4 regions of the Sphingobacterium sp. UBA7631 genome follow, and region 4 is predicted to be linked to each of the others. Evidence: riboswitches for the same ligand, from Rfam matches in the RefSeq annotation. Region 4 holds a riboswitch; each other region holds the start of a gene.
The links. A riboswitch is a leader RNA that binds a small molecule or an ion and turns the genes downstream of it on or off. The one in region 4 is predicted to bind S-adenosylmethionine.

Region 1 (3,658 bases), on a different contig from region 4:
CAGGACATTCTGAGAAGGCTGAACGGAAAAATTACAGTTAAAAGTGAAAAAGATAAAGGCACGACCTTTGAAGTAATTTTGCCTATTAAAAAATAAAACGTTCCTTTTTTGTATATTTCCTCTTTAAAAAATTTCAAAGGTTGAGGAAGGCTGATTTATCAGCATCAAGGGACATTGGTGAAAATTAATATATTCATTATGCAAAAGATATTATTAGCAGAAGATGATCCTAATTTGGGGGATCTTTTAAAAGACTATCTCGAATTAAAGGGAAAATTTGACGTCACATTATGCACGGATGGAGATGAAGCGATTTCTCAATTCAAAAAAAATAACTACGACCTTTGTATTTTTGATGTCATGATGCCAAAAAAGGACGGATTTACAGTTGGACGTGAAATCAGAAAAACAAACAATACTGTTCCTATTATCTTTGCCACAGCAAAGGGGATGATGGAAGATAAGACCGAAGCCTTTGAGCTAGGAGGAGATGATTATATCACCAAGCCTTTTCGAGTGGAAGAATTATTGCTCCGCATCAATGCTTTGCTGAAACGCAGTGTTCGAGACAAAGAAGAAGAAGTGGTTGCGGATAAATTTGAAATTGGCGATTATTTCTTTGATTATACAAGTCAGCAGATTTCTTACAAAGGACAGATGCAAAAACTCTCCACGAAAGAAGCTGAACTACTCCGCTTGCTTTGCTTAAAGAAAAATGATGTGCTGACCCGGGAAGAAGCGTTGTTAAAAATATGGCATGATGATAACTATTTTACGGGTAGAAGTATGGATGTATTTCTCAGTAAACTTCGTAAATATCTAAAAGAAGATAGCAAAGTTGAAATTGTCAATGTGCACGGAAAAGGTTACAAACTTTTGGTCAGCTAAAAAAAGGGGAATGAAAAATATAGTCATTCCCCTTTTTATGCTACACACGTATTCAAGCGTGACTTACTCGAATTCGTGGATGAAAATAAAAGAACAAAACAATTTCATCCTTAGTAGAATATAAAAAATTGACGCACTTTTATAAAAAATTTGCATTTCAAAAAGAAATGTTCTAACTTAGCGTCGCTTATAGAGAAAGGCAGAGGGAATAGACCCGATGAAGCCTTAGCAACCTGTCCCTTGACAAGGTGCTAAATTCTACCCTACTTGATATGGGAATGATAAGCCGAAGTCACCAAATTCTAGTGTGTCCTTCTCTCTCTAGCAAGAAATATAGTTGAAAAAGAAATATTAAAAACATTCATTATGTTATTGACTAACAATTTAGGTTACCCTCGTGTGGGCGCGTTCCGCGAATTGAAAAAAGCCAATGAGGCCTATTGGGCTAAAAAATCTTCTGTTGAGGAATTATTGGACACAGCAAAAAAAATTCGTGAAGGCAATTGGAAAACACAAAAAGATGCTGGAATAGATTTGATCCCTTCCAATGATTTCTCTTTTTACGATCAAGTATTGGATTTAACCCTCACTGTTGGTGCAATTCCTGCTCGCTACCATTCTTTATTGAATAAAGTAGACAACAATTACAGTTTAGATCTATATTTTGCCATGGCGCGCGGTTTCCAACAAGAAGGAATCGACGTGACTGCAATGGAAATGACCAAGTGGTTGGATACGAACTACCACTACATGGTACCAGAATTCACAAAAGATCAAGAATTCAAATTGACTTCCGAAAAATTCTTAAATGAATACAACGAAGCAAAATCATTGGGCATCGATACTAAACCAGTTCTATTAGGTCCTATTACATACCTTTTGATCGGTAAAGAAAAAGAAGCTGGCTTCGACCGTATCGATTTATTGGATAAACTTATTCCAGTATATGAGCAAATACTAGCTAAACTAGCTGATGCTGGTGCACAATATGTTCAGATTGACGAGCCTTTCTTAGCATTGGATTTAGATGCTAAAGTAAAAGCTTTATATCAACCTACTTTCGAAAAATTAGCTGCAGCAGCAAAAAATATCAAATTAATCGCAACGACTTACTTCGAATCTTTAAAAGACAACGAAGATATCGCAGTTAACCTACCTATCCATGCTTTACATTTGGATCTGGTACGCGGTGAAAATCAATTGGATACGGTATTGGCTAAAGTTCCTGCTTCATTAACATTATCTTTAGGTATTGTTGAAGGCCGTAACATCTGGAAAAATGATTACGAAAAATCATTGGTTAAAATCAAACAGGCTGTTGATGCATTAGGAAAAGACCGTGTATGGGTAGCTCCTTCTTCATCACTGTTGCACGTTCCTTTTGACTTAGACAATGAACACAATGAACAATCGCTACCAACTGAAGTAAAAAACTGGTTAGCATTTGCTAAACAAAAATTAGCTGAAGTAAAAGACTTAGCCGTACTAGCGGAGGGAGAAGTTGATGCTGAAACAGCAAAACGCTTCGAAGCGAACAAAGCGGCTGCTGAAAGCCGCCGTACCTCTCCATTGATCCACAAACCAGAGGTTAAAACACGTACAAGCAATATTACTGATGACGATGCAAAACGCACTTCAGCATTTGCAGACCGTAAAGCAGCGCAACAAGCGAAATTCAACTTACCGGCGTTCCCGACCACAACTATCGGTTCATTCCCACAAACGAAAGATGTTCGTAAATGGAGAGCAGATCTGAAAAAGGGTGCTATTACGCAGGCAGAATACGATAAAGCAATCGCAGAAGAAACAGAAAACACCATCCGTCTTCAAGAGCAATTGGATATCGACGTATTAGTACACGGCGAATTCGAACGTAATGACATGGTTGAATACTTCGGTGAACAATTGGCTGGTTACGCTTTCACACAAAATGGTTGGGTACAATCTTACGGTTCACGTTGTGTAAAACCTCCGATTATCTATGGTGACGTATACCGTCCTGAAGATATGACTGTCCGTTGGTCTTCATATGCACAATCATTGACAAATCGTCCGGTTAAAGGTATGTTGACTGGTCCTGTAACAATCTTACAATGGTCTTTCGTACGTAACGATCAACCGCGCTCAACAACGACTTACCAAATTGCATTGGCGATCTTGGATGAAGTACAAGCCTTGGAAAAAGCAGGTATCAAAATCATACAAATCGATGAACCAGCTATCCGTGAAGGATTACCGTTACGTAAAGCTGATCAAAAAGATTACTTGAACTGGGCAGTACGTGCTTTCCGTGTCTCTTCATCAAATGTTGAAGACGATACACAGATTCACACACACATGTGTTATTCTGAGTTCAATAATGTGATCGAAGATATCGCTGCAATGGATGCCGATGTTATCACGATTGAGACTTCACGTTCTCAAATGAAATTATTGAATGCTTTCGCCGGTGATTTCAAATATCCAAATGATATTGGTCCAGGTGTTTATGACATTCACTCACCACGTGTTCCAAGCAAAGATGAGATGGTAGATCTATTGCGCAAAGCAAAAGCAGTAGTTCCAGCAGAACAACTTTGGGTTAATCCTGACTGTGGTTTGAAAACTCGTGCTTGGCCAGAAACCAAAGCGGCTTTAGAGTCTATGGTTGAGGCTGCGAAAATCTTAAGAGCAGAATAATTCTTAAACTATATTGATAAAGCCCTAGCTGAAATTTCAGCTAGGGCTTCTTTATTGGGCTTCGTTCAAAATAAAAACTGTTATCCGAATA
Region 2 (3,658 bases), on a different contig from region 4:
TTGCAGCCTGAATATCATGACCGATCTGAACGAGCAACAGTTCCCGTTTCGAAAGTTCTAACGAAATACGCAAAACGTCACTGTGCAAGACAACACCCGCCGTATACAGATGTTCAATCTCCTGGAGTTGTACCCGTTGATCAGCAATATCCTGCTCGATTAGAGATTTATTACTATACGACAGTTCCAAATCCAAAAAAAGATTGCAAACCTCCAATTTCGTCTGCGCCGCCGCATTCTTCCAATCGATCCGGGCCAGCTCATTTTCCAATTTTTTGGACTCAATTTTCATCAGATCGCGATGCCCATTGTAGAGATTCAGATAAAAATCCAAACCGCTATCGTACAAGTAGTGAATGATATCATGCTGGGAGGGTTTATTTAAAAGGCCTTGATCATAAACAGGCATATTACTCGCATAACTGGCAGAAGCTCTGGCGGAGATTTTGGGCAGCAGTTCCATGCGTTGCTGCTGGACTGCCACCTCACTTTCTTTGAGCTGCAAATAGGACTGCTCGACGTATTTACTGTTCTGGAGTGCTTTGTCGATCATGTCTTTCAGGGACATACGCAAAGAATCGAGGGCGAAGGTGTCCGAAATAGTGAATACTAACAATCCCATAGTTAGTATTCCTTTTGCCCAATGGGGAGGAAAAAAGTTCACGTGTGCTCTATTATTTTTTTGCGTTGCAAACTTAGACACTTATTACAACTTGGATTTCTTCACAAACGCCAATATGTTATGGAAAAAAGACATTTTTTCATCAATTCAAGCAAAAAGACCAATATCTGCCAAATAGGGTTTGCGCTACTCTTTTTACAGCCTATAAAAAAGGCCTCTCAAATCAACATTTGAGAGGCCTTTCGGGGATGGTATAAAACCAGATTATCCGTATAAAGAATCTTCTATTGCATTCCACAATTGTATTCTTTTTTGTAGCGCGATTTTACTGATCTCCTTCATTTCTGCCCATTTAACGTCATCGTCCTTCGCAAGATCTGTGATCATCTGCATGGCCAAAGGTCCATGCTCGTCGCCGTCCAGATCAATATGACGCTGGAAATAATAAATAAAGCTATCCAAATTGGCTGTAGGGAAATTTGTTTTAATTTCTTCCAAGATAGAGGTAAACATTCCCGGAATAAGATCTTCACGCCCGAACGTAAAGGCGGCAGCAATTTTATGCACCTCACCTTCAGCAATCACTTCAAATGTAAAATTCAAAAAGTCTTTGATCCGCTTATCCAATGTTGTCGTCGCGATGACATCGAATATGTCGCTCGATTTTTTGGCATGACCGATAAATTTATTGACCAGATGAAGATCGGCACCCATGGCATCCATGGCGTCCAGATACATTTCAAAATGGCTCAAACGGCGGCCATCAATGTATTCGTCCGACTCCTCTGCCAATACAATTTCGTTGATCAGATAGCGTGTTGATGGATGCTCGCTCGCAAACCAGGGTAAAGTCGTACAGGTCAATTTAATCTGTAAAGCTTTTAGTAAAGACATAAAATCCCATACAGCGTAAACATGCCCTTCTGTAAAAGAACGTAGATTCTTGATCGTTTTGATCTTACGATACAAAGGGTGTTGCAATAATACCTCGCGTTCGGCAGCAATGTATTCATTAATTTCCGCAATTCTATTCATGGCGCAAAAGTATCGTCTTATCTTTATTTATTAAAGTATTTTAAATGAGATTACAGTAGCATGATAAATTGACCGTCCAGCTATCCGCTTCATAACCAAATCAAAAACAACAACCTGCCCCCACTTTGACCTCCCTTGTACTGATTTTAACGCTCATTTACCCTTAAAAACAAAAATATTTTTTATAATAAAAAATACTCTACTATATTTATAGAGTATTCAGAATTGCATGATGCAATACCAACCGAGTGCAGGCACCGCGGTGGTAAATTAATACGGGTTTCGACCAAAATAAACGTTGCAGAACGATTATTTTCCCACAAAGATCTGGATACAGTTTATGGTTTAATCCTTTAAATTTTTAAATTGTATGGCTACTACAACAAATCTTTACCAACACTTACTGGAAAAATTCAGTTATTATTCAACGGATGAACTCATACAGCTTAACAATGACACCATCTTAGGACAAGGCTGGGGATCATCAAAAGCTACCTTTAGAACAGCTTTGATCAGTACGTTCTCCAAAAGAGGACTCGATCTTTCCAACATCGTTTCTAAGGAAGACGGTTTTACCTCGGTGAAGCATGTCCCTGTACGCTTGGAACAGAATGTGTTGATCCCTTTACAGTAATCGTTATCACCGCCAAAAATAGCGCGCATCGAAAAGATTTCGTGCGCGCTGCTGTGATTGGTTTAGGAAATTGCCGATCAGAAGAAGGCAAAAAGTCTTGTTATTTATAGTTTGGATTCTGAATCAGTATCCCTGCGCTTTTCTCAATTTCTGTTTGTGGTAATGGCCAGCGATAGAATTTATCTTCGAAATGATAGGGCACTTTACTGTCTTTGACAGCATTGAGTACTTCACCCGCAATATGCCAACGAATCAGGTCGTAATGCCGTAGTCCTTCAAAAGCAAGTTCGACTCTTCTTTCGTGGCGGATACGGTCGCGCATTTTTTCCTTGGTATAACCGGCAGGGAACCCAGGCATCTGAACCCGACTCCGCAAAGTATTCATGGCATCATAAACCGATTGATCTGGCCCGGCTATTTCATTTTGTGCTTCGGCATACATCAATAACACCTCGCCAAACCGCAGTATAACCGCATCCTGTTGGCTCAATGTTGAAAAACCAAAAGGTAGGTTGGCCGGATCCAAAAATTTCAACACCCCATAACCTGTAGGCCGCGGATTGGACGGTGTATGGATCTTACCGCCGCCAAAATCAGGATGGTCCACAAAAATTGTTTTGCTCAGGCGCGGATCCCTATCTTTGAACGGGTTGGTTCGGTCGGTCAACGGTGATTCACCAAAAGGCAAACCATCTTTGCATTCATAGGTATCCACCAGGTTTTGTAAAGGCGAAGCAGCAATCCAATCGCCTAGGTACATGTCCCAAGGGGTAGTATTATTCGGTGCCAGAAAATTGACCGAAAAGATAATCTCGGTATTATTCTTTTGTGTCGCATCGCGAAAGACATTTTCAAAAGCCGTACTCAGGGTATACTCTTTCATGATATCGGTACATAAGTCTTTTACCTCTTTCAAAATTGCTAAATCGGGCACTCCTTTGTCACCATAAGCCGCAAACAATAAAACCCGTGCTTTCAAGGCTTTTGCTGAACTGGCGGCCGCATGCCCCCCATTATTGAAATAAGGTTTAGGCGCTAAGTTGGCGATCCCAAAATCCAGATCAGCTCGAATCTGTTTTAGTATATTCTCTGCACTTTCCTTTGGCTGACGCTGATTCTCCAGATTGAGGGGAGTCAGCACAAGCGGCACCTCACCATAGATACTGTACAATTGGAAATAAACGAAAGCACGGATAAAGCGGGCTTCAGCTTCCATTTTCTTTTTCTCTGCATCGTTTATGTCTGCCCCTGCATAGCTTTGTAATTTCTCGATCAAACGATTTGCTCTGCCTATCGCTACGTATGCATCATTATAGATACCGGTTTCGTAGCCACCTGTTGTTGGATTTAAATTGCCGCCAACGATT
Region 3 (3,658 bases), on a different contig from region 4:
ATCATTGGCCCTTGGTTATCGTGCTAGCGTCAGCCGGTTTTATATGCACCTTATACGGCATTTTTGGAGCCCGCTATGCTGCAATTGGAAACATGACATTGATTCTCATGAGTTTTGTGATCGGAATGGCCCCACAACACCCCTTTGCGGTTAGCTTACAGATTACAACAGGGTCCATAATATATTACTTTTTTAGCCTTTTACAAGCCTATATACAACCTTATCGCTCTTTAAAACATGCCATGGCTAATGGCTTTCATGGATTGTCCCAATTTCTATTGATACGATCACAGTCTTACGATCCCGATATTCCTTTGAATATTACGTACAGTCGCGTAGGAAAAATTCATGGCCAGATCAGCGAACAGCAGGAACAAATCAGGTCTCTTCTGTTTCGAGAAAAAAAAATCATAAGCCAACAGTGGCATAAAAGCAATTATTGGCTCAGTCAGGTTTATGGATTAATTGACCTCCATGAGTTAATTATTGCGCTTGATCATGACTACGATGCAATTCGCAAAAATCTTGCAGACACGGGCAGCCTCCCCTTAATTCGTCACACAATCAAATTATTAGCGTTAGAAATCGATAGCTTTTCACAACCCAACAAGAGGTTCCGGTATGCACATCAATTATACCATAATAACTTTAAAATTAATGCCCTCTTACGGGATTTAAAAGAAATTCAAGAACAACAGGCCGATCCAGCAAAAGGTATATTATGTTCTATCATATGCAACATCGAAGCAATTATTGATGTACTCAACAGAATCCAGGTCGCTTTTTATCAAAATCAGGAAATTCAGGATAAGATTGACACCAGCGAGTACCAACAATTTATCAGTCGACCATTACGTAATCTCGCTGATCTAAAAAGTAAACTCCATCTGAATAATCCGCTTTTTCGATTTGCGGTTCGGATGGCTCTTCTTTTTGGAACAGGTGCATTGATCGGTATTTTATTTTTTGATTTTAAATATACCTATTGGATCTTACTGACGATCGCTATTGTTGCCAGGCCAGCATTTTCAATGACAAAAACCCGTAATATAGAACGTATTGTCGGTACATTCTCGGGTATTATAGTTGGTGTGTTCTGCTTAATTTCTATTCATTTTCTTCCAGCACTCCTAACCATAGCTGCATTGGGTCTTTTTGGATTCTTTTTGTTCAACCGATCTAATTATATGGTCAGTGTCATCTTCATTACCTTGGGAATTGTGATTGCGCTCAATCTGTTCGAAGGGAACATCAATCTCATTTTAGGCAGCCGAATACTTTTCACACTGATTGGAGCATTCTTGGCTATAGCGGGTTATTTCTTGATACCTGTGCGCCAGAGCACAGGCATGGTTCAGCTGGCAAAAGAGGTATCCCTTTACAACGCGCATTATTTCCAGATCATCAATAACCGTCTGTCGGACGAACGACAAAGTTCGTTTGATATACGACTGGCTCGTAAAAAGGCGCAGACCGCCATGGCCCTGTTTTCAGACGCCATCAATCAAATGAAAAAAGAACCCGAGCACAAATGGATGGATTGGTCACATATTCACCATTTTCAGGCACTCGCATATCAGGTCAATTCCCATTTGGTGGGCCTTTCGCTATCGTTAAGCAAAAAGACGAATCGCCACCTCGCCTATGATATCCATAGTAGAATCGATGCGCTTAAACCTCTTCTAACAGATTTAAATCAAACTGCAGAACGGATCAATTTAAAGAAATCATAATACCCGATTGACAGTTACTTTTGCGGTTTCATCGGAAGATATGTGATGCCAATCGGCATGTTATTCAAAATTCCTTTAACTAAAAAATAGCATTTCTTTTGCTTTAATAAAAAAAGAGTTTATATTTGTGTCGTCTTCGAAAGAAGATTTCTAATCAACACCTCCCTTCATCAGTAGGTCTTGATTTATAAAGAAGTGGCGAGAGACTGGCTCAATGACCCACTGGCAACCTTCAATTTGTTTGAAAAGGTGCCAATTCCTGTCCAAAACAATATCGTTTTGGAGCATATAAATGACATAAGACAATGATTATTAAATTACTGAAGTCCATTAAAAATTCAGGTTCAACACAAGTGAACCGCACGATAAGCGAAAGTGTAACCCATCGTACAATTGTATCGATGCGAATGCGTATGCATATGCACTTCCATGCTTGTTAAAAATAATTTCCGTTTTCTTGGATAAAGATTTAACAGACCCTTCAAGGAGGTGTGTATGCTTCTCTTTTTACTTTGCAATTTCTTTTTGAACCCTTAAAATCTGATATATTATGTCTTCAAACAAAAATTTAAAATTCGAAACTCTTCAGGTTCACGCTGGTCAAGTCGCTGACCCTACTACGGGATCTAGAGCAGTTCCTATATATCAAACAACATCTTTTGTATTTGAAAATGCCGAACACGGCGCAAACTTATTTGCATTAAAGCAGTTCGGTAATATTTATACACGGATTATGAACCCTACTACGGATGTTTTCGAACAACGTATTGCGGCACTGGAAGGTGGAGTTGCAGCTGTTGCTGTTGCATCCGGCCAGGCGGCACAGTTTATAGCTTTAAATAATATTTTGGAAAGTGGTGACAATTTTGTTGCGGGATCCAACTTATACGGCGGTACATTCAACCAGTTTAAAGTTTCTTTTAAGCGCCTAGGCATCGAAGCTCGTTTTGCAACAGACGCCGAAGCAGATAAAATTGAAGCGCTCATTGATGATAAAACAAAAGCAATCTATGTTGAAACAATCGGAAACCCAAGTTTCAATATTCCCGACTTTGAAAAAATTGCTGCCGTAGCAAAAAAATATGACTTACCATTAATCGTCGACAATACTTTTGGAGCCGGAGGTTATTTATTTAAACCTCTGGAGTATGGTGCAAATGTGGTTGTTGAATCGGCAACTAAATGGATCGGTGGACATGGCACAAGCATTGGCGGTGTCATCGTCGACGGCGGAAACTACAATTGGGGCAATGGAAAATACCCGCAATTTTCCGAACCATCTGAAGGCTATCATGGTTTAGTATTTTCCGAAGTTTTCGGTGAAAGCGGACCATTCGGAAATATTCAATTTGCCATTCGGGCGCGTGTGGAAGGGCTCCGGGATTTCGGACCAGCACTCTCCCCTTTCAATTCATTTTTATTATTACAAGGACTTGAAACCTTGTCTTTGCGGGTGCAACGCCATGTAGACAACACTTTAGAGGTCGCAAAATGGCTTGAGGCGCATCCACAGGTAGAAAAAGTAAACTATCCGGGATTAAAAAGCTCTCCGAGCTTCGCTAACGCACAAAAATACCTTAAAAATGGCTATGGCGCGGTACTTTCTTTCCAGCTTAAAGGTGACGCAGCGCAAAAGGCCAATAGCTTTATCGACAGCTTAGAATTGATCAGTCATTTAGCCAATGTTGGTGATACGAAGTCATTGATTATTCATCCAGCAGCTACAACCCATCAACAATTGAGTGATGAAGATCAAGCCAATGCCGGAGTCTTCAAAGGCTTATTACGTCTTTCTGTAGGAATAGAGCATATTGATGATATCAAAGCTGATTTACAACAAGCTTTTGATAAAATTAAATAATCAGATTTTTTCGGCTTAAAACTTAAACATGAAATGAGTAAGCATATATATCTGCACCCGGAGC
Region 4 (3,658 bases):
ACAACCATCGCGATAGCCGGGATTGCTAAAAGATTTAATAGATGCACTCCGATCGAAAGCCCCATAACAAAAGCAATAAAAACCAGCCAACGATCGCTACCGTCTTCATCTGCACGGACTTCCCACTTTAAAATTGCCCAAAATACAACTGCTGTACATAAGGAAGACATTGCATAAACTTCAGATTCTACTGCCGAATACCAAAATGAATCGCTGAAACTAAATGCCATTGCACCGACAACTCCTGCGCCGAAGATCTGCAGGTAGGTTGACAAAGAAGCTTGTTTGTCTTTGTTGAGTAGCTTTTTAGCAATGGCGGTTATTGTCCAAAATAAAAAGGTAACAGTAATTCCACTGCAAACTGCAGAACCTATATTCATCCAATAGGCGATCTGCCCCTTATTCCCTAAAGCGAGATTAGAAAATATATTCTGAATAAGAAGAAACAATGGTGCTCCCGGTTGATGTGCCACCTCCAATTTATAGGCACAGGCTATAAATTCACCGCAATCCCACCAGCTTACCGTCTTTTCAACTGTAGCGATATATACACAGGTGGCAATTAGTCCGCAAGCAAAACCGAGTAGAGAATTTAATCTATTGTACGTCATAAGGTCAATTGGTCTATTGTTAAAATCCTTTTTAGCACTTTAAGTTAAAAAGTTATCCTGACTCCGACACACGAATTAACACTATTTAACACCAGTACCTGACTGTAAACAGGCTATTCAACACTGAATATAGAGATCGACCTAAACCACGCTGCCGAGACTTTCAACCTATTTCAGGCTTTCACAATGAATATTATCATAAAAAAGGGAGCTTATCTGCTCCCTTTTTTATCATTTTATGAGTTAGGCTAGTTTTTCAACAATCTTCTTTGTTGGACCAGGATTACTCATCGTATAAAAATGTAATACCGGAGCGCCAAATTTAATCAGCTCCTGACACTGTTGTACCAACCACTCTTCACCTACCTGTCTGACGTCGGCATTCGTTTTACATGCCGCGACAGCGTCACTCAGTTCCTCTGGAATATCTAAATGAAAAATTCTTGGCAAGGTCACCAATTGCTTTTTTGTTGTCAGTGGTTTTAATCCCGGAATAATGGGCACATGGATTCCATTGTCCCTACATTTTGTTACAAATTCCTTGTATTTTTCAACATTAAAGAACATCTGAGTCACAATAAACTCTGCTCCCATATCGACTTTTTGTTTCAGATATTTAAAGTCAGTATTGAAATTTGGAGATTCAAAATGCTTTTCGGGATACCCGGCTACTCCGATGCAAAAATCAGTCTTTTCCGACGTGATAATGTCTTCATGCAGATACTTTCCTTTATTCATATCGGTTACCTGTTCCAATAGGTCTGTTGCAAAAGCATGTCCACCATCGGTTGGTATAAAATCGGCATCGCCCTTACGTGCATCACCCCGCAACACCAAAACGTTATCTATCCCCAGGAAGTTCAAATCGATCAATGCATTTTCAGTTTCCTCTTTTGTAAACCCCCCACATATCAAATGTGGCACCGCATCCACTTTATATTTATTCATGATGGCCGCACATATCGCCACTGTCCCAGGACGTTTACGATAGGAAACACGTTCCAGTAATCCACTCGCATGCTCTTTATAGATATAATCTTCCCGATGGTAGGTGACGTCGATAAAAGGAGGTTTAAACTCCATCAGTTCATCCATGGTTTTAAAAATACTTTGGATGCCCTGCCCTTTCGCCGGTGGCAATAGCTCAAAAGAAAACAATGTTTTTCCTTTGGCATTCTGGATATGATCGATAATCTTCATTAAAAAACTGTTTTTAGTTTGGTTGGCTTACATCGAAACGCACACGTCGAGGAATCGTTTATCTACATGTAACTTATCTTTCCCACATGGAGTAGGGTAGAATTTAGCACCTTGAACAATACAGGTTGCTAAGGCTTCAACGGGTCTATTCCCTCGGCCTTTCTCTATAAGCGTTGCTAATATCGTTTTAAAAAATCAAAAGACAAAAATATTTTTTCGAAAAGGCAAAAATAGCAGCAAAAAGACTTCAATAAACGATGTTTCAACGTCACTTTAGCTTTGTGTCCATGCAACGACAGGATTCTTCACCCTACCAATAGTTAAAGACCTAGAAAAACCAGTAGAATTAACGATCGAGGATCATAGACAGCGAAGAGATTGACTATGCCACAAGAACATTGGCTAAAGATTAGCTGCCAAAGAATTTCGTAAATTTTTGAGATAAAATGTGACCAATAAGAGTCCTGTAACATGGTACTCCTCTTTCGATCCATATTTAAATCCGTCAAATAAATAGTGATAGGCGACTAATGCCTCTTTTTCGTTGTAAAATAATTCCTTCCAAGAATCAGGAACATCTGCCCATGCCTTGAGCACAATGCCATTCTCGGCATAAATAATTGGTGATTCGACACCATCCATTCGATAATCGTGATGGGTGCCAGAGCTTGATATGTGTTGGAAATAAGCGATAGAATAATCTACAAAATTCAAGGCCCTCGCTTTTATCTCCTTTTCACTTTCCGATTTTACCGGAGCATTTCGCCATAAATTCACTTGGCTATCAAATTTACTGGGCGTTTCCCGGATAAGGGTTTTATCTAACGCAAAGTTGATATAAAGTCTTTCACTAGTGGGTATACGTGCTGAGCTAAACTGTGAAAAATCACCTCTCAGCTGAACAAAATCTTTTTTTATTTTAACAATATCCAAAGCGACACTACCTTTTTTCTCATCCGTCAATTCTAATCTATCACCGTCAAATTTGTACTTACCAAAGAGTAAGATATCATCAATCGCCATGACAAACTGGTCCTTATCATGAAGCGAAAGAAAGGATCGGTATAGAATAGGATCATTACCATAGGTATCTGCCTCCACATTTTGGGGAGATTCTCTTTTTAATTTATGATACTCATCATTTGAATAGCCCAATATCATTTGGTAGTTGCCTTCAGGAAACTCCTTTTTCTTCCCAAAGAAAGTACACGAAGACAATGAGAGTGTGAATAACAGCAGTAATAACGGTTTCAAAATCAATTAATAATTATGGCCAATAGTAATATTAATATATAAGGACCAAGATAAGAAATTACTGCAATAGTAAGTATAGGATATTCAATTGAATAAGCTTGGGGATATGCCTATTCCTTATACAGATCGACCAATCCCTCAGGCAATTCAACTTCAATGATCTCCTCTTCGCCATCAATTCCTAAGATCAAATCGTCGGACAGCGGAAACATCAGTTCTTTGCCATCCATATCTACTGTGGCGACAAATTGTTGTGGGAATTCCTGAACATCTGTTATTTGCCCCAGTTCGCCATGGTTTTCATCGATCACTAAAAATCCGATTAAATCAGTATATCTAAAATCATCCGGGTCGCGCTCGGGCATTTTATCATTGGAAAGATATAGCTTTTTACGAACGAGTACCTGAGCCTTATCGATATGATCCACATCCTCAAATGTTACATAAGCAGTGCTATTTTTTTGAAATTTAATGGCATCAACAAAATAAGGAACAAGCTTTTTGTTCACTTCCACAAAGACAACATCGATATCCAAACTCTCGTATTCTTCGAATTCAAAAAACAGTTGTACTTCTCCTTTAAGACCTCTTGT

Region 1: linked by a shared signal. The riboswitch ahead of metE (5-methyltetrahydropteroyltriglutamate--homocysteine S-methyltransferase) and the one ahead of B3P16_RS13375 (methylenetetrahydrofolate reductase) in region 4 are both predicted to bind S-adenosylmethionine.
Region 2: linked by a shared signal. The riboswitch ahead of B3P16_RS07845 (hypothetical protein) and the one ahead of B3P16_RS13375 (methylenetetrahydrofolate reductase) in region 4 are both predicted to bind S-adenosylmethionine.
Region 3: linked by a shared signal. The riboswitch ahead of B3P16_RS08990 (O-acetylhomoserine aminocarboxypropyltransferase/cysteine synthase family protein) and the one ahead of B3P16_RS13375 (methylenetetrahydrofolate reductase) in region 4 are both predicted to bind S-adenosylmethionine.

What each region holds. Positions count from the first base shown of each region.
Region 1 covers NZ_DLIX01000003.1:209,514-213,171, reverse strand. The annotation lists gene B3P16_RS04130 (sensor histidine kinase) at 1-96, shown strand, start outside; gene B3P16_RS04125 (response regulator transcription factor) at 199-888, shown strand; SAM riboswitch class I at 1,073-1,176, shown strand; gene metE (5-methyltetrahydropteroyltriglutamate--homocysteine S-methyltransferase) at 1,255-3,567, shown strand.
Region 2 covers NZ_DLIX01000004.1:721,979-725,636, forward strand. The annotation lists gene B3P16_RS07835 (TolC family protein) at 1-622, opposite strand, end outside; gene B3P16_RS07840 (DUF3050 domain-containing protein) at 887-1,657, opposite strand; SAM-I-IV-variant riboswitch at 1,868-1,961, shown strand; gene B3P16_RS07845 (hypothetical protein) at 2,028-2,291, shown strand; gene B3P16_RS07850 (RagB/SusD family nutrient uptake outer membrane protein) at 2,392-3,658, opposite strand, start outside.
Region 3 covers NZ_DLIX01000005.1:132,219-135,876, forward strand. The annotation lists gene B3P16_RS08985 (FUSC family protein) at 1-1,733, shown strand, start outside; SAM riboswitch class I at 1,916-2,028, shown strand; gene B3P16_RS08990 (O-acetylhomoserine aminocarboxypropyltransferase/cysteine synthase family protein) at 2,284-3,594, shown strand; gene B3P16_RS08995 (homoserine O-acetyltransferase family protein) at 3,628-3,658, shown strand, end outside.
Region 4 covers NZ_DLIX01000007.1:339,867-343,524, forward strand. The annotation lists gene B3P16_RS13370 (DUF2723 domain-containing protein) at 1-611, opposite strand, end outside; gene B3P16_RS13375 (methylenetetrahydrofolate reductase) at 855-1,811, opposite strand; SAM riboswitch class I at 1,882-1,984, opposite strand; gene B3P16_RS13380 (hypothetical protein) at 2,214-3,065, opposite strand; gene rimM (ribosome maturation factor RimM) at 3,176-3,658, opposite strand, start outside.